4 regions of the Enterobacter nematophilus genome follow, and region 4 is predicted to be linked to each of the others. Evidence: predicted binding sites of a transcription regulator. Region 4 holds the regulator's gene; each other region holds the start of a gene.
What was found. Region 4 encodes CRP, which controls carbon source genes, mostly activating them, when cyclic AMP is high. Its sites were predicted from a motif close to ATGTGANNNNNNTCACAT; they were not measured.
Positions count from the first base shown of each region.

Region 1: a site for CRP is predicted at 5,784-5,801, ahead of aaeR (HTH-type transcriptional activator AaeR). Genes of this name have one in related genera too.
Region 2: a site for CRP is predicted at 2,419-2,436, ahead of OSH03_RS06875 (YfcZ/YiiS family protein). Genes of this name have one in related genera too.
Region 3: a site for CRP is predicted at 4,959-4,976, ahead of mlc (sugar metabolism global transcriptional regulator Mlc). Genes of this name have one in related genera too.

Region 1 is NZ_JAPKNE010000003.1:35,155-42,988, reverse strand. Features, by position in the region: gene yhcN (peroxide/acid stress response protein YhcN) at 1-222, shown strand, start outside; gene yhcN (peroxide/acid stress response protein YhcN) at 333-599, shown strand; gene OSH03_RS09905 (barstar family protein) at 661-933, opposite strand; gene OSH03_RS09900 (NAD-dependent succinate-semialdehyde dehydrogenase) at 979-2,433, opposite strand; gene aaeB (p-hydroxybenzoic acid efflux pump subunit AaeB) at 2,523-4,490, opposite strand; gene aaeA (p-hydroxybenzoic acid efflux pump subunit AaeA) at 4,496-5,428, opposite strand; gene aaeX (p-hydroxybenzoic acid efflux pump operon protein AaeX) at 5,436-5,639, opposite strand; gene aaeR (HTH-type transcriptional activator AaeR) at 5,819-6,745, shown strand; gene tldD (metalloprotease TldD) at 6,857-7,834, opposite strand, start outside.
Region 2 is NZ_JAPKNE010000002.1:19,157-26,990, reverse strand. Features, by position in the region: gene fadJ (fatty acid oxidation complex subunit alpha FadJ) at 1-481, opposite strand, end outside; gene fadI (acetyl-CoA C-acyltransferase FadI) at 481-1,791, opposite strand; gene OSH03_RS06875 (YfcZ/YiiS family protein) at 2,029-2,313, opposite strand; gene fadL (long-chain fatty acid transporter FadL) at 2,686-3,966, shown strand; gene mlaA (phospholipid-binding lipoprotein MlaA) at 4,011-4,763, opposite strand; gene OSH03_RS06860 (formate/nitrite transporter family protein) at 5,079-6,008, shown strand; tRNA gene OSH03_RS06855 (tRNA-Arg) at 6,084-6,155, shown strand; gene OSH03_RS06850 (VasL domain-containing protein) at 6,206-7,534, opposite strand; gene OSH03_RS06845 (hypothetical protein) at 7,639-7,834, opposite strand, start outside.
Region 3 is NZ_JAPKNE010000001.1:467,545-475,378, reverse strand. Features, by position in the region: gene OSH03_RS02180 (glutamine synthetase family protein) at 1-843, shown strand, start outside; gene OSH03_RS22145 (YmjE family protein) at 1,016-1,210, shown strand; gene OSH03_RS02175 (APC family permease) at 1,200-2,591, shown strand; gene OSH03_RS02170 (MFS transporter) at 2,662-3,915, opposite strand; gene OSH03_RS02165 (LysR family transcriptional regulator) at 4,037-4,933, shown strand; gene mlc (sugar metabolism global transcriptional regulator Mlc) at 5,064-6,284, shown strand; gene bioD (dethiobiotin synthase) at 6,415-7,110, shown strand; gene clcB (voltage-gated ClC-type chloride channel ClcB) at 7,045-7,834, opposite strand, start outside.
Region 4 is NZ_JAPKNE010000008.1:21,257-29,090, reverse strand. Features, by position in the region: gene ppiA (peptidylprolyl isomerase A) at 1-402, shown strand, start outside; gene OSH03_RS18015 (putative adenosine monophosphate-protein transferase Fic) at 508-1,092, shown strand; gene pabA (aminodeoxychorismate synthase component 2) at 1,123-1,686, shown strand; gene argD (bifunctional acetylornithine/succinyldiaminopimelate transaminase) at 1,773-2,993, shown strand; gene OSH03_RS18000 (YccS/YhfK family putative transporter) at 2,990-5,077, opposite strand; gene crp (cAMP-activated global transcriptional regulator CRP) at 5,135-5,767, opposite strand; gene OSH03_RS17990 (OsmC family protein) at 6,079-6,483, shown strand; gene OSH03_RS17985 (phosphoribulokinase) at 6,550-7,419, opposite strand; gene OSH03_RS17980 (YheU family protein) at 7,450-7,668, opposite strand; gene OSH03_RS17975 (hydrolase) at 7,665-7,834, opposite strand, start outside.

The DNA of each region.
Region 1 (7,834 bases), on a different contig from region 4:
GTCCTGTCCTTCGGTGCTTTCGCGGCTGACGCTATTAATGCTGACCAGGCGCAATCCCGTGAGGCAATCGGTACGGTTTCTGTCGGCGCTGTTGGCACGTCTCCAATGGACATGCATGAGATGCTGAACAAAAAAGCGGAAGAAAAAGGTGCGTCATCCTATCGCATCATCGAAGCACGTTCCGGTGACCACTGGCACGCCACCGCCGAGCTGTACAAATAAGTTTTAGTAATCACTGAAGACGTAATTCTCCACTCAACGGCACCAGGCATAAAAATAGCAGTTCAACCCTTCTCGCCGTTGAGCAAAAAACCTGTTCAGGAGTAAAAACTATGAAAACCAAATTGATCATCGCAACCCTGGGTCTGGCATCCGTTCTCTCTTTCGGCGCAAGCGCAGCCGTGCAGCAAGTGAATGCCGATCAGGCACAAAATCTGCAGCCGATGGGCAGCGTCTCCGTGACGTCAGTCACCGGCTCCCCGATGGACATTCGTCAGGAACTTGCCGCCAAAGCTGAGAAAGCAGGCGCCAGCAGCTATCGCGTCACCGAACTGAATCAGGGTGACCACTGGCATGCCACGGCAGAACTGTATAAATAAACCCTCGTCGTATCTCATCATACGACTTGCCCCTGGCCTCGTGGTCAGGGGCTTTTTTCATTTAATGCCGCGCGTTAAAGCGCAGCTGTCCTTCAAGCTCTTCCTCCGCTTCATCGAAGAGTAATATCAGCGCGCCGAAACGTCTGCGCAGCTTATCGGGCAGATGGATAAACTCAATCTCCAGCGGTAGCGGCAGCATGCTGCCGGTGACCACGTCCCACAGCGTATCCAGATTGGTCACGCTTTCCCGTTCAAGATCAAACGCCCGGATAAATTCCCGATAAAAGTCTTCCTGACTGTCGATTTCGTCAAAATCAAAAGTATAGGTTTTCATTGCCAGCCACTCAGTCCAGGCGGGCGGCAGATGCCGCCCTGTCTATTATAATCCCCCGATATGCAGGGTTTTAACTTCCAGATACTCTTCCAGCCCCAGCACGGATCCCTCACGCCCAAGACCGGACTCTTTTACGCCGCCGAAAGGCCCCAGTTCGGTGGAAACGGCGCACTCGTTAATGCCAATCATCCCGCTCTCGATGGCCTGTGAAACGCGGAAAACCCGGGAAAGGTTCTGGGTGTAGAAGTAAGCCGCCAGCCCGTAAGGCGTGTTATTCGCGCGCTGGATGACCTCATCTTCCGAGGTGAAGCGGAAACACGCCGCAACCGGGCCAAACGTCTCTTCTTCTGCCAGCTTCATGCCTTCGTGACAGTCGCCCAGCACGGTTGGCATCCAGAAATTGCCGCCCAGCGGATGGGGTTTGCCGCCCGCCAGCACGGTCGCCCCTCGTGCGACAGCATCTTCAACGTGCTCACGAACCTTGTCGACCGCGGCGGATTCAATCAGCGGCCCGACGACGACGCCGTCATCAAGGCCATTCCCCACCTTAAGGGCATTAACCGCATCTGCGAGCTTATTCACAAACTTGTCGTAGACGGTTTCCTGAATGTAGAAGCGGTTAACGCTGACGCAGACCTGCCCCGCATTGCGGAACTTATTGGCGATCGCGCCTTTTACCGCAGCCTCGATGTCGGCATCCTCAAAGACGATATACGGGGCATTTCCCCCCAGCTCCATCGAGACTTTTTTCATGGTTTCTGCGGCGTTGCGCACCAGCGTTTTGCCGACGGAGGTCGAACCGGTAAAGGAGATTTTACGCACGTCGTGGCTGGCCATGATCGCGTCGCTGATTTCATGGGTATTTCCGGCCACCGCGTTGAGCACACCGTCGGGCACGCCCGCCTGTTTTGCCAGCGTCAGCAGCGCAAAGGCGCTGAGCGGCGTGTTATTGGCAGGTTTGATCACCCCGGTACACCCGGCTGCCAGCGCCGGGCCTAACTTGCGGGTGAGCATCGCCATCGGGAAATTCCACGGCGTGATGGCCGCGACGACGCCGATGGGTTCACGGGTCGCCAGAATGCGCGAGCCGGGCTTGATCGGCGGAATAATTTCACCGTTCGCGCGCTTGGCCTCTTCGGCAAACCACTGGATAAAGCTGGCGGCATACTCCACTTCCCCTTCCGCCTCTTTCAGAGGCTTGCCCTGCTCGGTAGTCATTAACCGCCCGAGCCAGCTTTTATTTTCAATAATCAGTTCGTACCAGCGGTAAAGAATGGCCGAACGCTCTTTCGCGGTTTTGGCACGCCATGCCGGGAAGGCTTTGGTGGCCGCTGCGATCGCTTCTTCGGTTTGCGCTTTACCCGCTTTCGCCACTTTGGCGATGACCTCACCGGTCGCGGGGTTCAGCACATCAAACGTTGTGTCCAGCGTTTTCCAGATGCCGTCAACCAGATAGCCGGTCTGAAAAAGGGTGTTGTCCTGAAGCGCCTGAGTCGTCATGTGTCCTCCCTTCCTGAATGTAAGTACGTGCTGGAATAAGTATAGCCACAAAAAAACCGGCGCTTTTGGCGTCGGTTTTTTTACTTCAGTCAGTTATCCGTGAGGGCATTCTGGTAGCGATGCAGCATAAACACCAGCCGACCTACCGGCTCGGTCACCTGTGGCGGCGCTTGCCAGTGCTTGAGTTTTTCCTGATAAATATCCAGTTCTTCAAGCAGTTGGGTAAAGTAACGACGGCGTTTGTCGTCACTGCTGGCGGAAAGCACATGGTCGGCGGTACGACGCAGCTGACGGTGGAAGGCCGAGAGATCGTCGTTGATCGGCACCGGCGCGTTACGCAGACGCTGGTGCGCGATGATCATGGTTAACGCCAGGCGGAACTTCGCAACGTCGCCCGGGAACTTGTTCAGCAGTAAAAACAGCTGCTGATAGAGCGCGGGCAGGTGGTTCTCTTTACGACGCGCGGTATTGGTGGTCATCGACGACACGGCAGCCGATACAAACTGGTTCAACAGCACGCGCCCCGTGCGCGCCTGCGAGTTATCGCGCACCAGCAGAATCACCATCATCGCCAGGAAACAGCCCACCAGCTGACCCAGCGCGCTGTCGAGGAACTGGCTGAAGTGGAAGGTCATCGGGTTATCCAGCACGATGATGTTAATCGTACTCGCCAGCGCCCCCAGCGATCCCAGGCGGCGCTTTTGCACTTCAATGCCGATAAAGAACGCCATCACCGCCAGGCTAATACAGAGCAGCAGCATGCTCTGCTGCGTCGACGGGATGATGACCAGGAAATAGAGCGCGCCAATCGGCAGCGCGGCGATGGTGCCGTAGAGGAAATCAATGGCGACCATGCGCGGGTTAGGCAGACGCATCGCCAGCGCGGTCACGACGGCAATCATTACCATCGCGCCGCTGCCGGACGTCCAGCCCGTCCACAGCCAGAACAGCGTGCCGAGCATGCAGGCAAGCGTGGTACGCCAGAAGTTGACCATCGCGTGATGGCGCTCGGCTGATTCCGCCTTGATCACCACTTCGCCCTGGAGCACCTCTTCTTCCGCCGCGCTGATTTTGGTGTTACTGATTACACCGCGCTTCAGCAGCAGATAGCGCGTCGCGGCGCCAACCCAGGTATAGATGGTTACCGGCGTGTCGCGCTCCCCGGTCCAGGCAATCACCCGGCGCATGCGCTTAAGCTGCTTATGCACGTCCTGCACGGTCTCTACCGGCTCGGCAAACAGCTCGCGGAACGTATCGGTGACCGCTTCCGGGCGGGTGTTCTGGATGAGATAGGTTTCGCACGCCTGGGTAATCAGCGTTAAGGAGACGGTATTGAGGGCTTTAAGGCGACGATTCGCCCGCGCCCAGCGCGACGACTCCATATTGAGGTTGCTGCGCATCCCTTCCAGGGCCTGCGTACGGCGTACCAGCCCGCTCCAGGCTTTATCCACCTCTTCGCTGTCGCCGTGTTTAATGCACAGCTGCATCAGCTGGTACTGGGCAACGATCAGCGCGTCCAGCTCGCGATCCACCTCTTGCTTGATCGAGCGCGGAGAGAAAAGCAGATCAGCCACGATCGCGCAGACAATACCAATCACAATTTCGCTGCAGCGCTCCACGGCAAACTGCGGCGCGAGAAGCGGTTCGCTTTGGATGGTGATGACAATGATCAGCGCGGTATAGCCCGCCAGCCCCCAGGCGTAGGAGTTCTCGACTTTCACCAGAGACGAGATCCAGGTGCAGAAACCCGCCCAGATGCAGCAGACCATGAGCATCAGCAGCGGCGTGCGGATCATCAGAATAATAATGGTCAGCGCCGCGAAGCAGCCGATAAAGGTCCCGATGATACGCAGCATCCCGCGATAGCGGATCGCGCCAGAGTAGGGTTCCCCGCCCGCGGCGAAGGCTGGGCCCGCTGCGACAATCGCAGCGGTGAGCACCGCCCAGCGAGGGGTTTCAAGCTGGAAGTGGAAGCCAACGAACAGCGCAAGCACGATGGCGCACGCCAGCTTCACGGCGAAGCGAATGTGCTGGCTGGCGATGGAAAAGATACCCATGGCGATTAACCAAACTCGCGCAGGCGATGGGCAATTTTACGGAAGAGGGAGTCCTGGCTGGCATCCCGGTCTTTTTCTCCGGTGATCACCACCGTCGCCGTGGTACCCGCTGGCCACAGGTTGCCCTGCTGCTCATCGAGATGAATACGTACCGGCACGCGCTGCGCCAGACGCACCCACTCCAGGTTAGAATCCACCGTCGCCATCCCTTTGGCATCGTTAGAGCTGCTGGAGTTGGTTACCCCTGCGGCGACGCTGTCAACGGTACCTTTAAAGACGCGGTTGCTGCCAAGCGGCGTGACTTCTGCGCGATAACCCGGACGGACGCCCTCCAGCTTGGTCTCTTCCATATAGGCGAGCACGTAGAAGGAGTTTTGTTTAACCAGCGCCACGGCAGTTGAGCCGCGGGTAATGAATTCCCCGGCATAGACGTTGAGGTTGGTCACCCAGCCATCGGCTGGCGCGCGGATCACGGTACGCTCCAGGTCGAGCTTCGCCAGATCGCGAGTTGCCTGCGCTTTCGCCAGCTGGTGCAGCACGGTTTGCAGCACGTTGTTGGACTGGTCAATCTCTTCACGGGACATGGCCTGAACGCCCAGCTGGTTGCGGCGGCCAGCCTCACGGCGTTTCTCCGCGGCCAGCGCCTGGTAATAGGCTACGTCTGCTTCTGCTTCCTCCAGCGCCTTCTGATAGCGAGGCTGGTCGATGGTAAACAGGACCTGATCTTTCTTCACCAGCTGGTTATCGTGAACGTTAACCGCCGTGATAAGGCCGGCCACGTCGGGGGCAATAGCCACCACATCGGCGCTGAAGCGCGCGTCACGCGTCCACGGTGATTCGGTGTAATAAACCCAGGCGCGAAAAATAGCGATGAACGCGAGGATAACCAGCGCCATGGTAATGGCGGTGCGGGAGATTTTTCTTGTTAGCGTTTTCACATCAACCTCAGACAAACATGCGCGATATCAGGTAAAACAGGCAGCAATACAGCGCGGTATTGAACAATGCAGGGTGCCAGACGAAATCGTAGATCCCGGTCGGGACCAGCACCTTGCGCACCAGCCAGAAGATCGCCAGTGATAAAAGAAGCTCGAAAAATATCGGTGGGAACGACAGACCGAACACCACGATAACGGGAAACAGACTCATGTTGACCTTGATAAGAGAGAGTGCAGGCTTCAGAATTTTTAAGCGCACGCCATCGCAGGAGAGCAAGAAACGCAGGGCGAGAATGGTGCAGCCGTTATGTAATTAATAATATATTAACGTAACTGTTATGCTGTTATCTATCATATGTGATCTAAATCACTTTTAAGCCAGAGTGAACAATGGAACGTTTAAAACGCATGTCCGTCTTCGCCAAAGTGGTTGAACTCGGCTCCTTTACCGCCGCCGCGCGCCAGCTTCAGATGAGCGTCTCATCCATCAGCCAGACGGTGTCCAAACTGGAAGATGAGCTTCAGGTTAAGCTGCTCAACCGCAGCACCCGCAGCATCGGGCTGACGGAAGCCGGTAAAATTTACTATCAGGGCTGTCGCCGCATGCTGCATGAAGTGCAGGATGTTCACGAACAGCTTTATGCCTTTAACAACACGCCGATCGGCACCCTGCGCATAGGGTGTTCTTCAACTATGGCACAAAATGTTCTCGCTGCCATGACGGCGGACATGCTGAAAGAGTACCCTGGGCTTACCGTCAATCTGGTGACGGGCATTCCTGCGCCGGACCTGATTGCCGATGGATTAGACGTGGTGATCCGCGTTGGCGCATTGCAGGATTCCAGCCTGTTCTCGCGCAGGCTGGGCAGCATGCCGATGGTGGTCTGCGCCTCGAAGAGCTATCTGGCACAGTACGGCGTGCCGGAGAAACCTGCCGATCTCGCTAACCACTCGTGGCTGGAGTACAGCGTCCGCCCCGATAATGAGTTTGAACTGATAGCCCCGGAAGGGATCTCCACCAGGCTTCTGCCAGAAGGCCGGTTCGTCACCAACGATCCGATGACCATCTCCCGCTGGCTGGTGGCCGGCGCCGGGATCGCCTACGTGCCGCTGATGTGGGTGATCAATGAGATCAACAGCGGCGTGCTGGAGATCCTCTTCCCGCGCTACCAGTCCGATCCGCGCCCGGTCTACGCCCTGTATACCGAAAAGGACAAGCTGCCGCTGAAGGTGCAGGTGTGTATTAACTATCTGACGGACTATTTTGTGGACGTGGCGGAGCTGTTTCAGGGGATGCGGGGGAGAAGGAAAGAGTAGGCTTTTCCCTCACCCCGGCCCTCTCCCCAAAGGGGCGAGGGGGAAAAGACCGCACGGGGCAGTCCCCTCTCCCCGTTGGGGAGAGGGTTAGGGTGAGGGGGGGAGGAAAAATTACGCCGTGCCGCCCACCGTCAGGTTATCAACCTTCAGCGTTGGCTGACCCACGCCAACCGGCAGGCTCTGGCCTTCTTTACCGCAAACACCCACGCCGTTATCCAGCTTCAGATCGTTACCGACCATGGAAATCTGCTGCATGGCTTCAATGCCGGAGCCAATGAGGGTTGCACCCTTCACCGCTTTGGTCACTTTGCCTTTCTCGATCAGATACGCTTCTGAGGTGGAGAAAACAAACTTACCGGAGGTGATGTCCACCTGGCCGCCGCCAAAGTTTGGCGCAAAGATACCGTAATCCACGGATTCGATAATCTCCTGCGGCGTGGATTTGCCCGGCAGCATATAGGTGTTGGTCATGCGCGGCATCGGCAGGTGCGCGTAGGATTCACGACGGCCGTTACCCGTCGGCGCTACGCCCATCAGGCGCGCGTTGAGTTTGTCCTGCATGTAGCCTTTCAGCACGCCGTTTTCGATCAGCACGTTGTACTGGCCTGGCGTACCTTCATCGTCGATAGAAATTGAGCCGCGGCGGTCAGGCATAGTGCCATCATCCACTACGGTGCACAGCTCAGAGGAGACGAGCTGACCCATCTGGCCGCTGAATACGGACGTCCCGCGACGGTTAAAATCGCCTTCCAGACCGTGGCCCACCGCTTCGTGCAGCAGCACGCCCGGCCAGCCTGCGCCCAGCACCACCGGGAATGTCCCGGCCGGCGCCGCAACAGCATTAAGATTCACCAGCGCCATGCGCACGGCTTCTTTAGCCCACGCGTCAGCGCGCGCTTCGCCGTCAACGTCGCCCAGGAACCAGTCATAGCCGAAACGACCGCCGCCGCCGCTTGAGCCGCGCTCGCGTTTGCCGTTGTCATCGACCTGCACGCTGATGGAGAGACGCACCAGCGGACGTACATCGGCCGCCAGCGTACCGTCCGTTGCCGCCACCAGAATCAGTTCATACACACCGCTCAGGCTGGC
Region 2 (7,834 bases), on a different contig from region 4:
CCCCAACCAGACGCGGCAGACGCTGTGTTCCACCCGATCCCGGCAGCAGGCCTAGCTGCACTTCCGGCAACCCTAAAACGGTTTTCGCATCGTCGGTGCAGATACGGCTGTGACAGGCCAGGGCCAGCTCCAGCCCGCCCCCCAGGCAGGCACCGTGGATCGCGGCAATAACCGGGACCGGCAGGGCGTTGATTTCAGCCATTACCTGCTGGCCCTGACGCGCCAGGTCTTCTGCTTCCTGGGCGCTTTTCGCTCGGGCGATCATGTTGATATCGGCCCCGGCAATAAAGTTGTCCGGCTTGGCCGAGATAAAAACCAGACCACGAATCGCTTTATTTTCGCGGATCTGCTTGAGCATGGCGCGAACCTGAGTGCCAAATTCAGCCTTCAGGGTATTCATCTTTTCATCAGGCACATCAATAGTGATAATCGCGACGTTATCGAGGCGAACCGTCAGATTAAATGCAGATGGCATATCCATTATTCAGCCTCCAGAACCATTGCTGCGCCAAGACCGCCCGCCGCGCAGGCGGTGACGAGACCAAACCCGCCGCCGCGGCGGCGTAGCTCGTGTAATGTTTGGGTGATCATACGCGCGCCCGTGGCTGCAAACGGATGGCCGTAGGCGATAGAACCACCCAGCACGTTGAATTTACTCTGATCCACTTCGCCGGTGGCATGGGCGCGGCCCAGCACGTCGCGCGCAAAACGCTCGCTTGCCAGCAGCTGGACGTTTGCGAGGGTTTGCGCGGCAAAGGCTTCGTGCATATCAATCAGGGTTAAATCCGCCAGCGTCAGCCCCGCGCGATCCAGCGCCAGCGGCGTGGACCACGCCGGACCTAACAGCATGTCCTGCCAGACATCAATGGCGGTGAAGGCATAGCTGCGCAAATAGCCCAGCGGCGTGATGCCCAGCTCTTTGGCACGCGACTCCGTCATCAGGATCACCGCAGCAGCACCATCGGTCAGCGGCGTACTGTTGGCCGCCGTCACGGTGCCGTGTTTGCGGTCAAACGCCGGGCGCAGTTTGGCGTAATCCGCCAGCGTCGAGGTGCCACGAATATTGTTGTCTTCTGTAAGAGGCTCTCGATAGGGAGGCGTGTAGGCGGTCATGACCTCGTCGGTGAGTTTGCCCTCCGACCAGGCTTTCGCAGCCAGCTGATGCGAGCGATGCGCCAGCGCATCCTGCTGCTCGCGGGTGATACCGTAGGTTTTCGCCATCTGCTCGGCGGTATCGCCCATGCGCAGGCCGGTGGAGTATTCCGCTACGGCAGGCGGCACGGGCATGAGATCGCGCAGGCGTAAACGCGAGAAGAGTTTGAGCTTCGCACCGGTGGTGCGGGCTTTATTGGCATCCACCAGAATACGGGCCAGCTTTTTACTGACCCCAATCGGCAGTACGGAGGAAGAATCGGCGCCGCCTGCGATCCCGGCGCGAATGGTGCCCGCCATCAGACTTTCCGCCACGTTTGCCACCGCCTGGAAGCTGGTCGCGCACGCGCGGCTGACGCTGTAGGCATCGGTATGAACGTTCATGCCGGTACCGAGAACAATTTCCCGCGCAATGTTGGGGGCTTCAGGCATCTGCACCACCTGGCCGAAGACCAGCTGCTCGATGACCTCAGGCGGAATTTCGCTGCGAGCCAGCATCTCACCCACTACCATTTTCCCCAGATCGACAGCCGGTATACCGTGAAACGCCGTCGCCTGACGCGCAAACGGCGTACGCAGACCGCTGACAATGGCAATGCGGTCACCTTGTCGGGTGATTAGCGGTAATGCCTGACTCATAACCTTCCCCTGTGAAAAAATTTTACATGAACATGAAGTGGTCTGACCTGATAACAGTCTTAACCATTTTTTTACATTCAGCCAATCAGGGAAGCATAAAAATGCGAGGTAAAACACAGAGAAGAAAAAGAAAATGCCGAGGATAAAAGCAAAACGGTAACCCGTAGGTTACCGTTTTTAGTGCTTGCGCCCTCTCACGTGGGAGAGGGTTGGGATGAGGGCACCAGACCGCAGGAATTAACGCAGACCCAGCTGGAAAATCAGCGTTTCAGCTTCGCAGGCAAACACAAAGTCGATATCCAGCTTCACGCCACCGTCCACTTCCGTGAAGGTAGATTTGATTTCACACGGATCGGACTCCACATCACGCGCGCGCTTGCTCAGCGCGGCCAGCGTCTCTTCGGCTTCGGCGCGGTTGGTGAACACACGGCTGTAAGACGCGGTGCAATCGGTGTTGTCCATGATGGTGCCAACATCCATACAGCAGCAAACCGGGGTTTCATCAGCACTGCATTTACTCATAGCTCAATTTCCTCTGTATTCGCGCAGAGCGCGAGATAAACACGATGCTGATATTTTACGCCCCAGCGCTGGCTCTCTCCAGCCGTTAATGGCGCAAAATCGGATAAGTGACCGATATCACACTAAAAAATGATCTAAAACAAAAACCACCCTTTTGAGTGAGCCGCGATGGTCACAATTTTGCCAACCAGATCTCGTTTCAAGAAACATGTTTGAAAATATTAATAAACAAACTTGCAACATTCAGGCTGGTCGGACCTATACTCTGGCCACTGGTCTGATTTGTCTGTCATACCTCAGACCCTACACTTCGCGCTCCTGTTACGGTATGTAACAATTATTGAATAAAAATAACTCAATGAGGTTATGGTCATGAGCCAGAAAACCCTGTTCAACAAGACTGCGCTGGCAGTCGCAGTGGCAATCGTCTCTACTTCCGCCTGGTCAGCGGGCTTTCAGCTAAACGAATTTTCTTCCTCTGGCCTTGGCCGTGCGTATTCAGGGGAAGGTGCAATCGCTGATGATGCTGGTAACGCAAGCCGTAACCCTGCATTAATCATGATGTTCGATCGCCCGACCTTCTCTGCTGGTGCGGTGTATATCGATCCTGATGTCAACATTTCCGGCACGTCACCTTCTGGTGCGAGCCTGAAAGCAGATAACATTGCGCCAACGGCGTGGGTACCTAACCTGCACTTCGTTGCTCCAATCAATGAACAGTTTGGCTGGGGCGCATCCGTCACGTCTAACTATGGCCTTGCTACCGAGTTCAACAACAACTACCCGGCAGGCGAATACGGCGGTAAAACAGACCTGACAACGCTGAACCTGAACCTGAGCGGTGCTTATCGTCTGAACGACAGCTGGAGCTTCGGCCTGGGCTTTGATGCCGTCTACGCTGATGCAAAAATTGAGCGTTACTCCGGTGAACAAACGGCTCGCCTGCCGAAAAACAGCAACAAAATTGCCAGCCTGAAGGGCGATGAGTGGGGCTATGGCTGGAACGCCGGTATCCTGTACGAGCTGGACAAAAACAACCGCTGGGGCCTGACCTATCGTTCCGAAGTGAAAATTGACTTCGACGGCGATTACAAGAGCGGCATCCTGGCGCCGGTCAACAACCTGGTTCCAGGCGCGGGCACCACTATCCCGTGGGGGACTTCCGGTCAAACTGTCCCTGGCTCACTGTCGCTGCATCTGCCTGAAATGTGGGAAGTCTCCGGTTACAACCGCGTTGCGCCACAGTGGGCTATTCACTATAGCCTGGCCTATACCAGCTGGAGCCAGTTCCAGGAGCTGAAAGCGACCGGCACCAACGGTCAAACGCTGTTCTATAAGGACGAGAGCTTCCACGACGCCTATCGCATTGCGTTGGGTACCACCTATTATATGGATGACAACTGGACGTTCCGTACCGGCATCGCATTCGATGATAGCCCGGTACCGGCTGATAAGCGCTCCATCTCCATTCCGGATCAGGACCGCTTCTGGGTGAGTGCTGGCGCAACCTACGCGTTCAACGAGAATGCTTCTGTCGATGCGGGCGTTTCTTATATGCATGGTCAGAAAGTGACCTTCAAGGAAGGCCCGTACGAGTTTACCTCTGAAGGTAAAGCCTGGCTGTTCGGTACTAACTTCAACTACGCGTTCTAATCGCGCAGGGATCAAAAAAGGTGAGCGTTGCTCACCTTTTTTATTTATTCCGAATCAATATCTTTGAGTTCGTTTTCAATAGCCTTCGCGTTTGGATTATCTTCCGGCTTCAGCTTGCCGCCGTTGGCGATAAAGTCATGATTCTGGAAGTACGCTTCACGCACCATAATGTACGGATCGGACGACTGGCGCAGCAGGCCGTCTGAATCAAGCAGTTGCGCGCGGGTTTCAATCCCCTCCACCGTCCATTTACCAATCGACAGCGGCCAGGTCAGCCACGACAGAACCGGATACAGCGTATCCACCATATCGCCGCCATCATCACGAACGGTGAAGCTGCCATAGAACGGCAGATGAACGTAAGGGCCGTAACCGACGCCATAATGCCCCAGCGTACTGCCGAAACGGTGCGGCTGTTCACGCTGCAGTTTCGGGTTTGCCATACCTGCGACATCGATAAAGCCGCCCATCCCCAGCAGGGAGTTCAGGAAGAAGCGCGTAAAGTGCACCATCCCCTGATACGGATCGCCCTGCAGGAAATAGTTGACCATCACCGCAGGCTCTTCCAGGTTACTGGTAAAATTGCTTAACCCGTTACGCGCGGGCTGTGGAACGTAATCGCGCCATGCTACTGCCACCGGGCGAACCACGTACGGGTCCAGCACGTTGTAGTTAAAGCTATACATAGAACGGTTAAATCCTTCGAGAGGATCGGAGCGTCCCGTTTGCTCCCCGGAGCTGGCGCAGCCCACAAGCATCGTCGCGCCCAGCGCAAGCGCCGACAGCCGAAGTTTCATAAATATCTCCCTGTGCAGTATGGCTATCGTTGATTGCCATCCGTAACGGAGCATCTGGCGCTCCGTCTGAAAACGTGCAAGTGATTGTAACAGCACGTTTACCGATGTCTATGAGTACAATTACGGGCAGTAATCACCGTGACTCTGATCTCAGCATAGCCGGACTTTTGGAATTCGTTTCGCTGGCAATTTTATAATGTCTTTGAACGAGATGTATCACCTTTGTTGTCATTCCCGCCAATTTAAGAGCATCCCCACAGGCATCCCGATAAAAGCCGCTACGCTTAAAAGAAAGATCAACCTCCGGGAGCAGATATGAAAGAAGTGGATGAAGACAAAATTGGCGAAAATAATGAGGAACATGAAATCGAAAGCGAGGAGAAAGCGCGCGGTGAGGAGATAGAGATTGATGAGGATCGCCTCCCCTCCCGTGCGATGGCCATCCACGAACATATACGCCAGGACGGCGAAAAGGAGATGGAGCGCGATGCCATGGCCCTCTTCTGGTCAGCTATCGCGGCGGGACTTTCAATGGGCGCCTCGCTGCTCGCGAAAGGGATATTTCATGTGCAGCTGGAGGGCGTGCCCGGCGGATTTTTACTGGAGAACCTCGGCTACACCTTCGGCTTTATTATCGTCATCATGGCCCGCCAGCAACTTTTTACTGAGAACACCGTGACCGCCGTTCTGCCGGTCATGCAAAACCCTACCCTCGGTAATTTCGGTTTATTGATGAGGCTCTGGAGCGTGGTTCTGCTGGGAAATATTATCGGCACGGGCATTGCGGCCTGGGCGTTCGAATATATGCCGATATTTGATGAGCCCACCCGGGACGCGTTTGTGAAGATCGGTATGGATGTCATGAAAAACACGCCGGTCGAAATGTTCTCTAATGCCATCATCTCCGGGTGGATTATCGCCACAATGGTGTGGATGTTCCCTTCTGCTGGTAGCGCTAAAATCGTGGTGATCATCCTGATGACCTGGCTGATTGCGCTGGCGGATACCACGCATATCGTGGTCGGTACCGTTGAGATACTCTACCTGGTCTTTAACGGCACGCTTCACTGGAGCGATTTTTTCTGGCCGTTCGCCATTCCGACGCTGGCAGGCAATATCTGCGGCGGAACGTTTATCTTTGCGCTGCTAAGCCATGCCCAAATCCGTAACGACATGTCGAATAAACGCAAAGCCGAGCTTAAGGCGCAGGCAAATAAGGATAAAGCGGCAAAAAAATCAACCTGAATGGTGACTCTTTGAGCAGTCAGGCGGCGATGCGCTTAACGCAAAGTGTAAATAACGCTATACTCGTGCCGCCTCGTCCCCTTAGTTAAATGGATATAACGAGCCCCTCCTAAGGGCTAGTTGCAGGTTCGATTCCTGCAGGGGACACTTCTATCTTCCTCTGTTTTCACCCACATTAGTCCGTTCGCTGCAAAAACTCATTGAGCTGAAGCATCCTGCTTTATTTGAGCATAACGCGCAGCCAGTTGCTTTAGATGCAGCTCAAGCTGGGTCTTTTCAGCTTCAGGGAGCGCATTTCCTGCAGGATATTGCGAGAGGCGCCTGAGCTGCTCTTCAGCGGGTATTGCATGGTTAAATGACTGCATAGTCGAAAAAACCACGGATTTAAGCTCACTTACGGTTATATATTTTCCTTTTTGCTCATCCAGATTACTCAGCCGATCACTCAGTTGCTGAAGCTTCATCATCCCCTGATACCAGCTGTTCATTGCGCCTACCGGCAACGCCGTCGCGTTAAACTTTTTTTGCCACTGTATTATCAGCACCTTAGCCTCTTCAGGTCGCAATGTCTGGAGTTGCTCTAACAGCTGAAGACTGTAAGCAATACTCCAGTCAGGCGGCAGTTTATCCAGCCGCGCAAGCTGCCGTTGCGTGTCTGAGATAAACGTGGCGGGTAACGTATCTCGCTGTAATAAAGCGTCCTGCTGAACGGGCGTAAGCACTTCAGGTAACGGTGCCGTAGAGGCAACGGCCTGAGCCGCTAATGGATCGGGTCTGGACAGCAATCCCCCTCCCCACGCCACGGCGATGCAGACCACCAGCGCAGAACACACCCCAGCGACAAAAGGTTTCCATGGCCTGACAGACCCGGCAGCCGTCATACGGTCGTCACTATTCGGCTCAGTTTCCTGCTGCACAACATAGACCCATTTCACCGCTTCGATCGGCTCTGCCCTCTCCGGAGGCGATTCACTGTCGGGCCTGCTCCCATTCAAGTCTGTCACGCCATTACTGGTTTCCAGCCTTGCTGCGCTTGAATGTACCACCGTTCGTAACGTATCAAACTGGCTAAGGTGTTTGAGCTCAAGGCGCTGAAGCACTGCCCCCAGGCTGGCAAGCAATTCTTCAGCGTTGTAAAGATCGCTAAGATCGCTGTTGTTTAGCGGAAGCATACGCATGAGCTGCTGCAGGCGCTGGCTCAGGCTGCTCAGGATTTCCATACGAACCTGCAGCGACTGCGGCCAGAGAACATCCCACTGACGGGTAATCAGAGCCTCCAGGATAGTGAGCCCTTCATTCATACCAGTTAATCCAGACAGGTGCGTACGGGCAAGGGTGTACCAGGCTGCGGTCTGCAACTCAACGCCGTTTTGCTCAAATAATGAAAGGCAGCACTTTTCAACGTATACCCAGTTCACATCCGGGCGCGCCGGATGGCTTAGTTTATTCAATTCGTTACGCAGGGATGTGTATTCCGGCAGCGTGCGCGGGTCGCCGCCGGTTTTTAACATTTTATGTGTGGTCATCCTGGAAGGCCTGAATATCCGTGTCGGTTAATGTCGTCAGTTGATGTGTGAGGTGTTTTACGATTTAGAATGGCAATGACTAACAGAAGGAATGAGAGTTATCGCTATGACAACAGCGCTAAAATCAGGCCGAAAAAAATACCTTCATCAAATAGCTGTCCTGACTGAGGCGACGTATCAGGGGAAGTATAAGTCCAGTGACTCATTCCCCCCACCCGCATGAACAGGCGTCCTTGAGAAATCACATCTTCTCCGGAGCAAAAAGTCACCTCGACACAGCCAGCCACGCCCTGCCCATAC
Region 3 (7,834 bases), on a different contig from region 4:
TACTCGGTTGATAACCTGAACCACTTTGCTGACGTGCTGAACGACATTGACGAACTGGCGCAGCTGCAGCTGATCCCCGCAGACGGGGCAGTGGCTGAAGCCTCCCCGGGCCAGTTCGAGATTAACCTGCACCATACGGAAAACGTGCTCGACGCCTGCGATGATGCGCTGGCGCTAAAACGTCTCGTCAGGCAGATGGCGGAAAAACATAAGATGCACGCCACGTTTATGGCAAAGCCGTATGAAGAGCATGCGGGCAGCGGGATGCATATCCACATCAGCATGCAAAACAACAGAGGCGAAAACGTGCTCTCAGACGCCAGCGGCGAGGATTCCGCGCTGCTGAAACGCGCGCTGGCCGGGATGATCGATCTGATGCCCGCGTCCATGGCGCTGCTGGCACCGAACGTCAACTCCTACCGCCGCTTCCAGCCGGGAATGTACGTACCGACGCAGGCGTCATGGGGACACAATAATCGCACGGTTGCCCTGCGTATCCCCTGCGGCGATCGCCACAACCATCGGGTCGAGTACCGGGTGGCGGGCGCAGATGCGAACCCGTATCTGGTGATGGCGGCGATTTTTGCCGGCATTCTTCACGGGCTGGATAACGATTTACCCCTGCAGGAAGAAGTTGAAGGCAATGGCCTGGAGCAGGACGGACTGCCGTTCCCGATTCGTCAGAGCGATGCGCTGTGGGAGTTTATGCAAAACGATCACCTTCGCGAGCGGCTGGGCGAACGTTTCTGCCACGTCTATCACGCCTGCAAAAATGATGAATTACTGCAGTTTGAACGCCTGATTACCGAAACAGAAATTGAGTGGATGCTGAAAAACGCCTGATGACGTGCCCCGGTAAGGGGCCGCTTTGTTTCATCTCATACGTTTCACCAAACGGCCTGCGCGGAGCCTGGCCGAACTGTTCGCTGGCACGCCAGCTATCTCCCGGGAGTCGCGTTATGGAGCGCAGGCGGCACAGGGACTTTCTTAACGACACTGTGTGACGAGGTAGGAAATGATGCAGATGTTCAACTATCCGCAGGGCGAAGGGGGCCAGTCAGGCGCCTGCTGTGAGTGCGAGCCAGAGATGCTGCGCTGGTACGATCGCGTATGTTCTTTACAACTTCCCCCTTTGCTAAGCAGGTTTGCGTTAAGGTCAACGCAATTGCAAACCACGGTAAGCATGGGGGGGACGGTTTATGGCGACTAACACGTCTCTTGACTCGCCGGGCATGGCCGGAAGAACCCGGCTGCGCAGTTCCCTCAAGCTCTGGCAGGTGGTCATGATGGGGCTGGCTTACCTCACTCCCATGACCGTGTTTGATACCTTCGGCATTGTGTCCGGTATCAGCAATGGCCACGTGCCTGCCTCATATCTTCTGGCGCTGGCGGGCGTCATGTTTACCGCCATCAGCTACGGCAAGCTGGTGCGACAGTTCCCGGAAGCGGGCTCTGCGTACACCTACACGCAGAAATCGATCGGCCCCCACCTGGGGTTTATGGTCGGCTGGTCATCGCTGCTGGACTATCTCTTCCTGCCGATGATTAACGTGCTGCTGGCGAAGATCTACCTTTCCGCGTTGTTCCCGGAAGTCCCGCCGTGGGTCTGGGTGGTGGGGTTTGTGACGATCCTGACGCTGGCGAACCTGAAGAGCGTTAATTTGGTCGCCAACTTTAACACCCTGTTTGTGCTGGTGCAGATCGCCATCATGGTGGTGTTTGTCATACTCGTGGTGCATGGCCTGCACAAGGGTGAGGGGGTTGGCACCGTCTGGTCGCTCCAGCCGTTTATCAGCGAGAACGCACACCTGATCCCGATTATTACCGGCGCGACGATCGTCTGCTTCTCTTTCCTCGGCTTTGACGCGGTCACCACGCTGTCGGAAGAGACGCCAAACGCGGCGCGGGTTATTCCCAAAGCCATTTTCCTGACCGCACTGTATGGCGGGCTGATATTTATTATTGCCTCGTTTTTCATGCAGCTCTTTTTCCCGACGATCGCGCGCTTCAAGAACCCGGACGCCGCGCTGCCGGAAATTGCGCTGTACGTGGGCGGCAAGCTCTTCCAGTCGGTGTTTCTGTGCACCACCTTTGTGAATACGCTCGCTTCAGGCCTGGCCTCGCACGCCAGCGTCTCACGCTTGTTGTACGTGATGGGGCGTGACAACGTCTTCCCGGAGCGGGTGTTTGGCTACGTGCATCCGAAGTGGCGCACGCCGGCCCTGAACGTCATTATGGTAGGGATAGTGGCGCTGTCGGCCCTGTACTTTGATCTCGTGACCGCGACGGCGCTGATCAACTTTGGCGCGCTGGTGGCGTTTACGTTTGTTAATCTCTCGGTGTACAACCATTTCTGGCGGCGTAAAGGGCTGAACAAAACGTGGAAAGATCGGCTCCACTATTTCCTGCTGCCCCTCATTGGTGCCGCAACGGTCGGCGTGCTGTGGATAAACCTCGAAGCGACGTCCCTGACGCTTGGCCTCATCTGGGCGGCACTGGGGGTTCTTTACCTGGCATGGCTAACGCGCCGCTTCCGAAAACCGCCTCCGCAGTTTGAAGCCGGTAAGATAGAGCAGGCCTGGGATTCCTGAACGTGAAACGGCACCAGTACGCTGGTGCCGTTTATCGGGATCGCTCGTCTTACCGGGCATCAGTCCCTTACTATCTCAGACGCTTATGAAGACTTGCTCCCACCAGCAGCGCCGCGCACAGCATCAGCGCGATAAACCCGCTCACGCCGTTCCAGCCGTAGTGATGCCAGAACACGCCGCCCAGCGTCCCGGCGATGCTTGAGCCCAGATAATAGCTAAACAGATACAGCGACGATGCCTGTCCTTTGGCGCGACGCGCGCGCGGGCCAATCCAGCTGCTGGCGACCGAGTGAGCGGCGAAGAACCCTGCGGAGAAGAGCAGCATCCCGGCAAAGATAAGCCACAGGGAAGAGAAGAGCGTCAGCAGCAGGCCGAGCAGCATCACCGCGGTAAAAACCAGCATCACCGGCCCGCGGCCAAAGCGCGCCGTCATCGCTCCGGCTTTCGGCGAGCTCCACGTGCCGGTGAGATAGGCCACGGAAAGCAAACCCACAACGGCCTGATTCAGATGCCACGGCGAGAGCATCAGCCGGTAGCCAATATAGTTAAACAGCGTCACGAAGGAACCCATCAGCAGGAATCCCATCAGAAACAGTCGCGGTAAACCTTTGTCGCGCCAGTGCAGGCGGAAGTTGATAAACAACGTTTTCGGGCGCAGAGAGGTCGGGCGAAAATGGCGCGACTCCGGCAGGATTTTCCAGAACATCAGGGCCGATGCCAGCGCAAAGCACCCGATCACCGCCAGCGCAATGCGCCAGCTGAAGAAGTCCGTAAACACCCCGCTCAGCAGACGCCCGCTCATGCCGCCAATCGAGTTCCCGCTGATGTACAGCCCCATCGAAAAGGCAACGAAGCTCGGGTGGATCTCCTCGCTGAGATAGGTCATCCCGACTGCCGCCACGCCGCTGAGCGATAGCCCGATCAGCGCGCGCATCACCAAAATGCCGTGCCAGCTGGTCATCATCGTGGAGAGTAACGTACAGACCGAGGCCAGCATCAGGGCGGTTACCATCACCGGTTTACGGCCAATGGCGTCGGATAGCGGACCGGTAAAAAGCAGGCCAATTGCCAGCATCCCGGTTGAAATGGAAAGCGAAACGCTGCTGCTGGCGGGCGATACGCCGAACTCGTGGGAGAGCACGGGCAGGATCGGCTGAACGCAGTAGAGCAGGGCAAACGTTGCCAGACCGGCGGAAAAGAGCGCCAGGGTGACGCGCATAAACTGGGGGGTACCGCGTTTGATGAACTGAACCGGCTGCGATGCTACAGGCAAATCATTAATATCTCTGGCCGGATCGATATCAATGGTAGATGTACGACTCACACAGTTTCCTTGCTTAAACATCCCCGTGATTTCTGGTGACGGGTATGACCACACGTTCAGGGTAGGAAAATGTAAATATTCTGTCTAATATATTAATAATCTCAAATGATACTTTAAAAATATGAATATCGAGCTGCGTCATCTTCGCTACTTTGTCGCCGTCTCCGAGGAGCTGCATTTTGGCCGCGCGGCGGCGCGGCTGAATATTTCTCAGCCGCCCTTAAGCCAGCAGATTCAAATCCTCGAGCAGCAGGTCGGGGCGCGTCTTCTGGCCCGCACCAACCGCAGCGTGAGCCTAACGGCGGCGGGTAAGCAGTTTCTGATCGACAGCCGGCAAATCCTGAGCATGGTCGACGACGCCGCTGCCCGGGCGGAACGGCTCTATCTTGGGGAAGCCGGAGAGCTGCGGATCGGGTTTACCTCGTCCGCGCCGTTTATCAGCGCCGTCTCGCAGACGCTATCGTCATTCCGCCGTCATTTTCCGGACGTGCATATTCAGACGCGCGAAATTAATACCCGCGAGCAGATTGCGCCGCTGAACGAAGGCGCGCTCGATCTGGGGCTGATGCGTAATACCCAGCTGCCGGACACCCTGGCGTGGGAGGTGATCCTGCGCGAACCGCTGATGGCCATGATCCCGAACGACCACCCGCTGGCGTCGTGTCCGGCGGTTTCGCTGGCAGAGCTGGCAAAAGAGCCGTTTGTCTTTTTTGACCCGCAGGTCGGGACGGGCTTGTATGACGATATTCTGGGGCTGATGCGCCGCTACGATCTTGCCCCGGTCATCACCCAGGAGGTGGGAGAGGCGATGACCATTATCGGCCTGGTCGCCGCCGGGCTTGGGGTGTCGATACTCCCGGCCTCCTTTAAGCGGGTACAGCTGCGCGAAATGCGCTGGGTGGCCATTGCCGAGGAGGATGCCGTTTCGGAGATGTGGCTGGTGTGGTCAAAACATCGCGAACAGAGTCATGCTGCGCAGCGCTTCAAACAGCGGTTAATCCAGGCCTCCGCGGTCTGATATTTCCCGGGAAAAACGGGTAAAAATGTGCGGTAAATCACATGGCTAAGTAAATATTTGACGACACCCATGGAAGTGCTTCACCATAGCCAAAAGTTTATTTCGAAGCTCGAAAATAAGGGAGTACGAGGTGGTTGCTGATAGTCAGCCAGGGCATATTGATCAGATTAAGCAGACCAACGCTGGCGCGGTGTATCGCCTGATTGATCAGCTTGGTCCGGTTTCGCGTATCGATCTGTCGCGCCTGGCACAGCTGGCACCCGCCAGTATCACCAAAATTGTCCGCGAAATGCTGGAAGCGCACCTGGTCCAGGAGACGGAAATTCAGGAGCCGGGCAGCCGTGGTCGTCCGGCGGTTGGCCTGGTGGTCGAGACCGAAGCCTGGCACTACCTCTCGCTGCGCATCAGCCGCGGAGAGATCTTCCTTGCGCTGCGCGACCTCAGCAGCAAGCTGGTGGTGGAAGACCGGCTTGAGCTGCCGCTCAACGCCGAGGAACCGCTTCTTGATGCGATTGTCTCCCATATCGATCGCTTCTTTATCCGCCATCAGCAGCGGCTTGAACGCTTAACGGCGATTGCCATCACCATGCCCGGCATTATTGATACCGAAAATGGTATTGTTCACCGCATGCCGTTTTACGACGATGTTAAAGAGATGCCCCTGGGCGAAGTGCTGGAAAACCATACCGGCGTGCCGGTCTATATTCAGCACGACATCAGCGCCTGGACGATGGCGGAAGCGCTGTTTGGCGCGTCGCGCGGTGCCCGGGACGTGATTCAGGTGGTCATCGATCATAACGTCGGGGCGGGGGTGATCACCGACGGACGGCTCCTCCACGCCGGAAGCAGCAGCCTGGTGGAAATTGGCCACACCCAGGTCGACCCGTACGGTAAGCGCTGCTACTGCGGGAACCATGGCTGTCTGGAGACGATCGCCAGCGTGGAAAGCGTGCTCGAACTGGCGCAGGTGAGGCTCAGCCAGTCCATGAGCTCCTCGCTTCACGGCCAGCCCTTAACGGTGGATTCCCTCTGCGCCGCCGCGCGTCAGGGGGATCTGCTGGCGAAGGACATTATTACCGGAGTGGGAAATAACGTAGGCCGCATTCTGGCGATTATGGTGAACCTCTTCAATCCGCAAAAAATCCTGATTGGCTCACCGCTCAGCCAGGCGGCGGAGATCCTTTTCCCGGCGATTACGGCCTGTATTCAGCAGCAGTCGCTCCCCGCCTACAGCAGAAATATTGCGGTAGAAAGTACCCAGTTTTCCAACCAGGGCACGATGGCCGGCGCGGCGCTGGTCAAAGATGCCATGTACAACGGCTCGCTGCTTATCCGCCTGTTGCAGGGTTAACTCTTTTCCGCAGATGTAAGAAAAATTGCGCTATCTCAAGCCGGGTAGCGCACGCATCCCGTAGACTTCCTCCACTGAATTATTTACCTGGTTGATATTTTCGAAGCATACCCAAGAGGTGGAGTGAGTCATGCTTAAGCGTTTCTTTGTTACTGGTACAGATACCTCTGTCGGCAAGACCGTTGTATCCCGCGCATTGCTGCAGGCTCTGGCAGCAAGCGGTAAACGCGTCGCAGGGTACAAACCGGTCGCAAAAGGGAGTAAAGAGACGCCAGAGGGATTGCGAAATAAAGACGCCCTGGTGCTGCAAAGCGTCTCGTCGCTGGAACTGCCTTATCACGCGGTCAATCCTATTGCGTTAAGCGAAGAGGAGAGCAGCGTGGCGCACAGCGGCCCGATCAATTACCCCCTGTTGTCCGACGGCCTGGCGAACCTGAGCGAGCAGGTCGATCACGTGGTGGTCGAAGGGACGGGCGGCTGGCGCAGCCTGATGAATGATTTGCGCCCGCTGTCTGAATGGGTCGTGCAGGAGCAGCTGCCGGTAGTGATGGTGGTGGGTATCCAGGAAGGGTGCATCAACCACGCGCTGCTGACGGCGCAGGCGATTGCCAATGACGGCCTGCCGCTGGTTGGCTGGGTGGCAAACCGCATTAATCCGGGCCTCGCGCACTACGCTGAAATCATCGACGTGCTGAGCACCAAGCTGCCCGGCCCGCTGGTGGGCGAGCTGCCTTATCTGCCTCGCGCCGAGCAGCGCGAGCTAGCGCAGTACATCGATCTCTCTGCCCTCGGTGGCGTGTTGACCGTAGATCGAGTCGTGGCGTAACGTTCGCGACAGTACGGACGCCATCACGCAGGCGACCAGTAAACCGGGCAGTAAAAAATACTGCCCGGTCATTTCACAGACCATCAGCGCCGACATAATGGGCGCATGCGTGGTCGCGGCGAGCAGCGTTGCCATCCCGGCCAGCCCCAGCAGCATCGCCGTCTCAGAACCCGGCAGCCACAGCGCGAAAAGCTGCGCGAACAGCATCCCCGTAGCCATACCGACAAACAGCGTAGGCGTAAACACCCCTCCCGGCGCCCCCGAACCGCTGCTTGCCAGCACCGCCAGCAATTTACAGATAAACACCCCGGCAATCACCGAGAGCAGCGGCGGGGCGAGAAGAAAAGCCTGAACCACGCTGTAGCCGTTCCCCCACACCTTCGGCGTCAGAAGAGAAAGCAGCCCGACGATCGAGCCGCCGAGCGCCAGCTGCCACGGCGGCGAAAGCTTAAGGCGCAGAAAAAGCCCGTGGCTGAACGCCATTAGCCACATCAGCAGCGGTCCGCAGAGGCCTGCCAGCAGGCCCATTGCGACCAGCAGAGCATAATCTGTCGCGGTGAGGATGCCGCTCAGATGGACCTCGTAGAGCGTACCGGCACCCGGTGCCAGGAGTTTTGTGGTGAGAAGCGCGACCACCGCCGCAATCACCACGGGGCCGAGCGAGGCTAGCATTAGCGTGCCAAACAGAATCTCAGCGATGAACAGGCTGCCGGCCAGGGGAGCA
Region 4 (7,834 bases):
GACTATGTGAACAGTGGTTTCTATAACAACACCACCTTCCACCGCGTGATCCCAGGCTTCATGATTCAGGGCGGCGGCTTCAACGAGCAGATGCAGCAGAAACAGCCTAACCCGCCAATTAAAAACGAAGCGGACAACGGCCTGCTGAACAAGCGCGGCACCATCTCCATGGCGCGCACGGCGGATAAAGACAGCGCCACCAGCCAGTTCTTCCTCAACGTGGCGGATAACGCCTTCCTCGACCACGGCCAGCGCGACTTCGGCTATGCGGTCTTCGGTAAAATCGTGAAAGGGATGGACGTGGCGGACAAGATTTCCCAGGTACCGACCCATGACGTCGGCCCGTACCAGAATGTACCGTCTAAACCTGTCGTGATCCTCTCCGCGAAAGTTCTGCCATAAGCCTCTTTGACACGGGCGATCCTCGCCCGTGTTGTGACCCCTCCCTGCGAAAGCGCGTTTTGCTGCTTATACTTGTGGCAAACGGACTATTCAGGGAGGCGTTAAGTGAAAAAACTCACCGATAAGCAAAAATCCCGTCTCTGGGAGCAGCAGCGTAACGTCAATTTTCAGGCCAGTTGTCTCCTTGAAAAAGGTAATGGTCCTTCAGAGCCCGGCATTGAGACGCTGGAGCTAGGGCCTTCAGCACCCGGGCTGCCGCATCTGTGCCTCATTCACCGCCATCTGTATCACAGAGAGATGAAGCAGGCAGGCGAATTCCGTACCGACGATATTTTTAAGGGTGACATTCCCTTCTGCCATTTTGAGTACATCGAGACGATGGGTAACGAACTGATGGCGGCGCTGGAAAGCGATAAGTATCTTGTGGGACTGGAGAAGGCGGCGTTTGTTGAAAAAGTGAGCCATTACTACTGTGAAATCAACATGCTGCATCCCTTTATGCGCGGTAACGGCATTGCTCAGCGCGTCTTCTTTGAGCAGTTGGCCATTCACGCAAATTACGCGCTGGACTGGCGGGATATCGATCCCGAACAGTGGGTGGCGGCGAACCGAAGCGGCGCCACGGGGGATTTGAGCGCGCTGAGCGCTATCTTTGCCAAAGTAGTGAGCGAAGCGCGGGAATCTGAGTAGAATAGGGCGGCATTTTTTTCGGGAGCCGCCATGATTCTGCTGATTGATAACTACGATTCCTTCACCTGGAACCTTTACCAGTACTTTTGTGAACTGGGTGCAGAGGTGGTTGTCCGCCGCAACGACGAACTCAGCCTGGCCGATATCGAGACGCTGGCTCCGCAGAAAATCGTCATTTCGCCGGGGCCGTGTACGCCGTCGGAATCGGGCATTTCTCTGGACGTTATTCACCACTATGCCGGCAGGCTGCCGATCCTGGGCGTCTGTCTCGGCCATCAGGCCATTGCCCAGGCGTTTGGGGCCACCATCGTGCGTGCCGCGAAAGTGATGCACGGCAAAACCTCACCAGTCACCCACACCGGCACGGGCGTATTCACAGGGCTGAATAACCCGTTAACCGTGACGCGCTACCATTCGCTGGTGATTGACCCGCCGACGCTGCCCGACTGCTTTGAGGTGACCGCCTGGAGCGATACGCAGGAGATCATGGGGATTCGCCACCGCGAGTGGGATCTCGAAGGGGTGCAGTTCCACCCTGAAAGTATCCTCAGTGAGCAGGGGCACGCCCTGCTGGCAAATTTCCTCAATCGCTGAATATCTGTTGCCTTGTTGTGATTTTTTATGCATATTTTGTGATTATATTTTCACAATCAATGTGACATAAAATGGATGGGCATGACATGGCAACTGAACAACCAGCAATTACCCGCGCGACATTCGATGAAGTGATTCTGCCGATTTATGCACCGGCTGAGTTTATCCCGATGAAGGGGAAAGGCAGCCGCGTCTGGGATCAGCAGGGCAAGGAGTACGTGGATTTCGCGGGCGGTATTGCGGTCACGGCGCTGGGTCACTGCCATCCTGCGCTGGTGGAGGCGCTGAAAACCCAGGGCGAAACCCTGTGGCACACCAGCAACGTATTCACCAACGAACCCGCGCTGCGCCTGGGCCGTAAGATCATTGATGCCACCTTTGCCGAGCGCGTGCTGTTTATGAACTCCGGCACCGAAGCGAACGAAACCGCCTTCAAGCTGGCGCGCTACTACGCCACCACGCGCCATAGCCCGTACAAAACTAAAATCATCGCCTTCCATAACGCCTTCCACGGACGCTCTTTCTTTACCGTCTCCGTTGGCGGCCAGCCGAAGTATTCCGACGGCTTTGGCCCAAAACCGGCCGACATCGTCCACGTGCCGTTTAACGATCTGCACGCGGTGAAAGCGGTGATGGACGACCACACCTGCGCGGTCGTGGTGGAGCCGATTCAGGGCGAAGGCGGCGTGACCGCAGCAACCCCGGAATTCCTGAAAGGGCTGCGCGAACTGTGCGACGAGCATAAGGCGCTGCTGGTGTTTGATGAGGTGCAGTGCGGGATGGGGCGTACCGGAGAGCTGTTTGCCTACATGCACTACGGCGTGACGCCGGATATTCTGACCAGCGCCAAAGCGCTCGGCGGCGGTTTCCCGGTGAGTGCGGTACTGACGACGCAGGAGATTGCCTCCGCGTTCCACGTCGGGTCTCACGGCTCCACCTACGGCGGTAATCCGCTGGCGAGCGCCGTGGCAGGTGCCGCGTTCGACATCATCAACACCCCTGAGGTGCTAAACGGTGTAAGCGCGAAGCGCGAGCTGTTTGTGAAGCATCTCCAGCAGATTAACGATAAGTACGACGTCTTCAGCGAGATCCGCGGCATGGGGCTGCTGATTGGTGCGGAGCTGAAGCCGCAGTACAAAGGCCGCGCGCGCGATTTCCTGCACGCTGCCGCCCACGAAGGCGTCATGGTGCTCAACGCTGGGCCGGACGTGATGCGCTTTGCGCCGTCGCTGGTGGTGGAAGAGAAAGATATTGAAGACGGGTTAGCCCGCTTTGCCGCGGCGGTCGCGAAGATCGTTCAAGGCTAATACTCGGTTCGCTTTAACCGCCGCGTTAACCAAATGCCGTGATGCGGGCGCTGACGCCATGCCACCGACGAAATGGTGTGCATGGTGTTCAGATGCCCCAGCACGCGCTGCAAATGCTGCTCCAGGGTGCTCATCGGCCCGTGGGTCAGCGTCTCCGGTGCTTCCAGAATGTTCGAGTCGCCCGACTCGCCCGGCGCGTCATACTCCAGACGCTGCTGACACCTCTGCAGGGCAATTTCACAGGACTGCAAATAGCGCTGCGCCAGATCCGGCGTCAGCATCGTGTGCTCGCGCGCCAGCGTCGTCATGGCGTTAATGTGCTCGACGATAAACTGGCTGTGCGTCACCCACAGCTTCATGTCTGCAAGATAGTGTGAGTTAAAGCCCGGCTCCTGCATCGCCTGATTCAGCGAGTTGAACAGGGCGTTATGCGCCTGGTTGACCTTCATACGTTCGTAAGCAAGCGGGGAAGGCTGCGGATCGTCGCTCAGGATCAGACGAATGGCCTGCTGATCGGCTTCCAGCGCGTCGTGGGCGTTCTGCCTCAGCAGCCCGCTCTGCCACTGCGGCCACAGCCAGACCATCCCGCCAAAGGCGATCAGGCAGCCAATCAGCGTGTCGATCAGCCGGGCAACGATGAACTGTTCGCCGTTAAGCGTAAGCAGCTGCAGGGTGTATACCGCCGTCACCGTAAAGCCCACCATCGCCCAGCCGTAGTTTTTGCGAATGATGAGATAGCTTACCAGGGTGATCGCCAGCATGCCTGCCAGGGTATAGCCCTCTGGCACGTGAAAGTGCAGCGTCACGCCCGCAATGATCAGCCCCGCCATCGTGCCGCCTGCCCGGTGCAGAATGCGCACTCGCGTGGCGCCATAGCCGTTCTGGGTAACAAACAGCACGGTCATTAAGATCCAGTACGGTTTCGGCAGGTGGAGCGCTATGCCCATCAGGCTGGCGATACTGAGCATGACGCTAATTCTTGCGGCGTTGCGCAGGGCGGAAGATTTCAGAGACAGGTAGCTTCTCAGCGCCGGCAGCAGCGGCAGACGTTTTTGTTTATCCGCCATCAGGTCACGGGGATAAAGCGGTCGCTGGGTGCGCAGCACGCGGGCGATGCGGCTGAAGTGCCAGGCAGCGAACTGGCCGACCGGGTTATCCGGGTGCTGGCGGGCAATTTTCTCCAGCGCGCCGAGCTGTTTGTCCATGTTAAAGCGCGTGGGGTAACGGTGGTAGAGAATATCATCGGCCAGCACCCGCAGGCGCGCGGAGACGGTCTGCGCGTTCCAGCGGATCACCGCTTCGGCATGGCTGCGCTCAACCAGCTTTTGCACCTCCTGCGGGTGGTGAAGGCTAACGGAGATATGCTCCTGAAGGTCCAGCCCCACCTGGAAGGTGCGCAGCAGCCGTTTATATTCGTGGTTCTTGTTGGCGGCGAGCATATGCAGCTGCTGATAGCACTGGCTTATCAGATCCACCACCTTTTGCTGGCGCGTCAGCAGCGGCGGTAAGGATTTTTCCGGATCGGTATGCTGGGTGAGCAGGGTGTATTTGGCTTCGCAGTAATCCGCAAGCTGCACGTAGAGCAGGCTCAGCGATTCGCGCAGCGGCTGCTCCCGCCACAGCCAGAACCAGAACCAGTTAAACAGCCCGTACCACAGCGTGCCGAGGGCGTAGATCAGCAGCGGCTCCCACACGGGCATATTCCCGGCGAGGCTCAGGGTGAAGATGGCCGCAATGAGTGACGCGGGAAGCAGACGGGCATGGAGCGAACTGATTTCGGCGGTGACGCCGAGGGTCATCGCCAGCACGGTCAGGATCAGCGGCAGGGGAATATCGCGAGCCAGCAGAAGCTGCACCGCGAGGCTACAGCCTGCAAACAGCGAACCGCCAATTATCAGGCGTTTGAAAAAGCGTTTATGGGGCGTATCCAGACCGGCAATGTTGCAGCAGGCGGGCACGAGGGAAAACAGCAAGCCCTGCTGAAGATGTCCCAGGATCAGGCCCACGGCCACGGGAAGACACAACACCAGCGTTTGTCGCAGTGCGTAGTTAACTTCCGGGTGATATATCAGCCTGCGCCACATGGGGAAAAGAGACAAAAACGGCGTGACACCTCGCGATGGCACGCCGTTTGAGCAGGATTAACGGGTTCCGTAAACCACGATGGTTTTACCGTGGGCGGAGATCAGGTTTTGATCTTCCAGCATTTTCAGGATACGGCCCACGGTTTCGCGGGAGCAACCGACGATCTGACCAATTTCCTGACGGGTAATTTTAATTTGCATGCCGTCCGGGTGGGTCATCGCGTCTGGCTGTTTCGCCAGGTTCAGCAGGGTCTGCGCGATGCGGCCGGTCACGTCCAGGAAGGCGAGGTTACCCACTTTCTCTGACGTCACCTGCAGACGGCGCGCCATCTGGGAAGAAAGACGCATCAGGATGTCAGGGTTTACCTGAATCAGTTGACGGAATTTCTTATAAGAAATTTCAGCCACTTCACATGCTGTCTTTGCACGAACCCAGGCGCTACGTTCCTGGCCTTCTTCAAACAGGCCCAGTTCACCGATAAAATCGCCCTGGTTCAGATAAGAAAGGATCATCTCTTTGCCTTCCTCATCTTTGATCAGCACTGCCACCGAGCCTTTGACGATGTAATACAACGTTTCCGCTTTTTCACCCTGGTGAATCAGCGTGCTCTTCGATGGGTACTTATGAATGTGGCAATGAGACAAGAACCATTCGAGAGTCGGGTCTGTTTGCGGTTTGCCAAGCACCATGCGCTGTTATCCTCTGTTATAAGCTGTCACCAGAGTCATCAGATGCATCCGGACTCTGGGGTTGCAATCGAATTCTTACCCATACCCTGGGAAGTCGGCTGTCGTAACGTTTCGCAGCCAGTAAAGTTTGATGTCCTCTGCATACATGTGTAACGTCAATGTATTACTGTAGCATCCTGAGTGTTTTAGCATAGCTTTCGCCGCGTGTCTCCTGGTGTCTCGCTTCAGCATGATGCAGGTCGCCTTCCATTGCGAGAAATGTAACGCACGCGTAATCTGTCACCAAAAATGCAACGTTGGAGTTAATGAATATGCAAGCGCGCGTGAAGTGGGTTGAAGGTTTAACGTTCCTGGGCGAGTCCGCGTCAGGACACCAGATTTTGATGGATGGTAACTCCGGCGATAAAGCGCCGAGCCCAATGGAAATGGTGCTGATGGCGGCAGGTGGATGCAGCGCGATCGACGTGGTGTCGATTCTGCAAAAAGGTCGTCATGACGTGACGGATTGCGAGGTTAAACTCACCTCAGAACGTCGCGAAGAGGCGCCGCGCCTGTTCACCCACATTAATCTGCACTTTGTTGTTACCGGGAAAGCGCTGAAAGACGCGGCGGTTTCACGCGCGGTGGATCTCTCTGCCGAGAAATACTGCTCTGTGGCGTTAATGCTGGAGAAAGCGGTAAAAATCACCCATTCGTATGAAGTGATCGAGGCGTGATTCATGGGGCATCGTGCGTGTTGATGCCCTCATCCTAACCCTCTCCCACGGGGAGAGGGAACATGTTTACGGAATCTGCTTCCCTTCCATCAGTCGCTGAACCAGCGGCGTCATGATGAGCTCCATCGCCAGCCCCATTTTTCCGCCCGGCACCACTAACGTATTCATGTGCGAAATAAATGAGCCCTGCAGCATCGCCAGCAGCCAGGGGTAATCAATGCCGTCAAGATTGCGGAAGTGGATCACCACAAAGCTCTCATCCAGCGACGGGATGCTTTTCGCCGCGAACGGATTGGAGGTGTCCACCGTCGGCACGCGCTGGAAGTTAATGTGGGTTCGGGAGAACTGCGGCGTGAGGTAATTGATGTAGTCTTCCATGGAGCGCACTACCGAGTCCATCACCGCCTCGCGCGAATGGCCGCGCTCGCTCATGTCACGCGTCAGCTTCTGGATCCACTCCAGGTTAACGATCGGCACCACACCGACCAGCAGATCCACATGGCGCGCCACGTCGTGCTGAGGCGTGACCACGCCGCCGTGCAGTCCTTCATAAAACAGCACGTCGGTGGGTTCCGGCAGCGGTTGCCAGGGGGTAAAGGTGCCCGGCACCTGGTTCCACGGTACGGCTTCATCGTAGGTGTGCAGATATTTGCGGGACTGCCCGGTACCGCTCTGCCCGTATTCGCGGAAGGTTTGCTCCAGAAGGCCGAAATCATTGGCTTCCGGGCCGAAGTAGCTGATGTGTTTACCCAGATCGCGCGCCTTGCGGATCGCCATGTCCATCTCAGGCCGCGTATAGCGGTGAAAGCTGTCGCCTTCGACCTCCGCCGAACGGAGATTCAGCTGGGCGAAAATCTTGCGAAAAGCGAGGCTGGTGGTGGTGGTTCCCGCACCACTCGAGCCCGTAACGGCAATAATGGGATGTCTGGCAGACATAGCAACTCCCTGACTGAAAAGGTTGGAAGATCAGCCGTGAAACGCGTTGCGGGGCATGATATTGACCGTCTCATGCAGTTCTGACCACACCAGCACCACGTCGCCGCTTTTCAGCTGGCGTTTTACATCGTTGACCTTTTGCTCAAGCGAACGCTCATGTTCACCATAATCGGTGCCTTCGCGTAATACAAAGCTTTCAATCAGATTATCGAGCGTTTCGGGAGCCAGATCCTGCCAGGGAATGATCATTTTGCACCGTCCAGATAAGGAGTAAGCCAGTCAGGAATTCGCGCTTCCAGCCACATTTTCGGCCTGCGCAGCGTGCCGCCGATGAAACCCACGTGGCCGCCATGTTCGGTCAGCTGGTAGTGAACGTTGTCAGGCAGGAATTCCTGTGCGGGAATAGAATGATGAT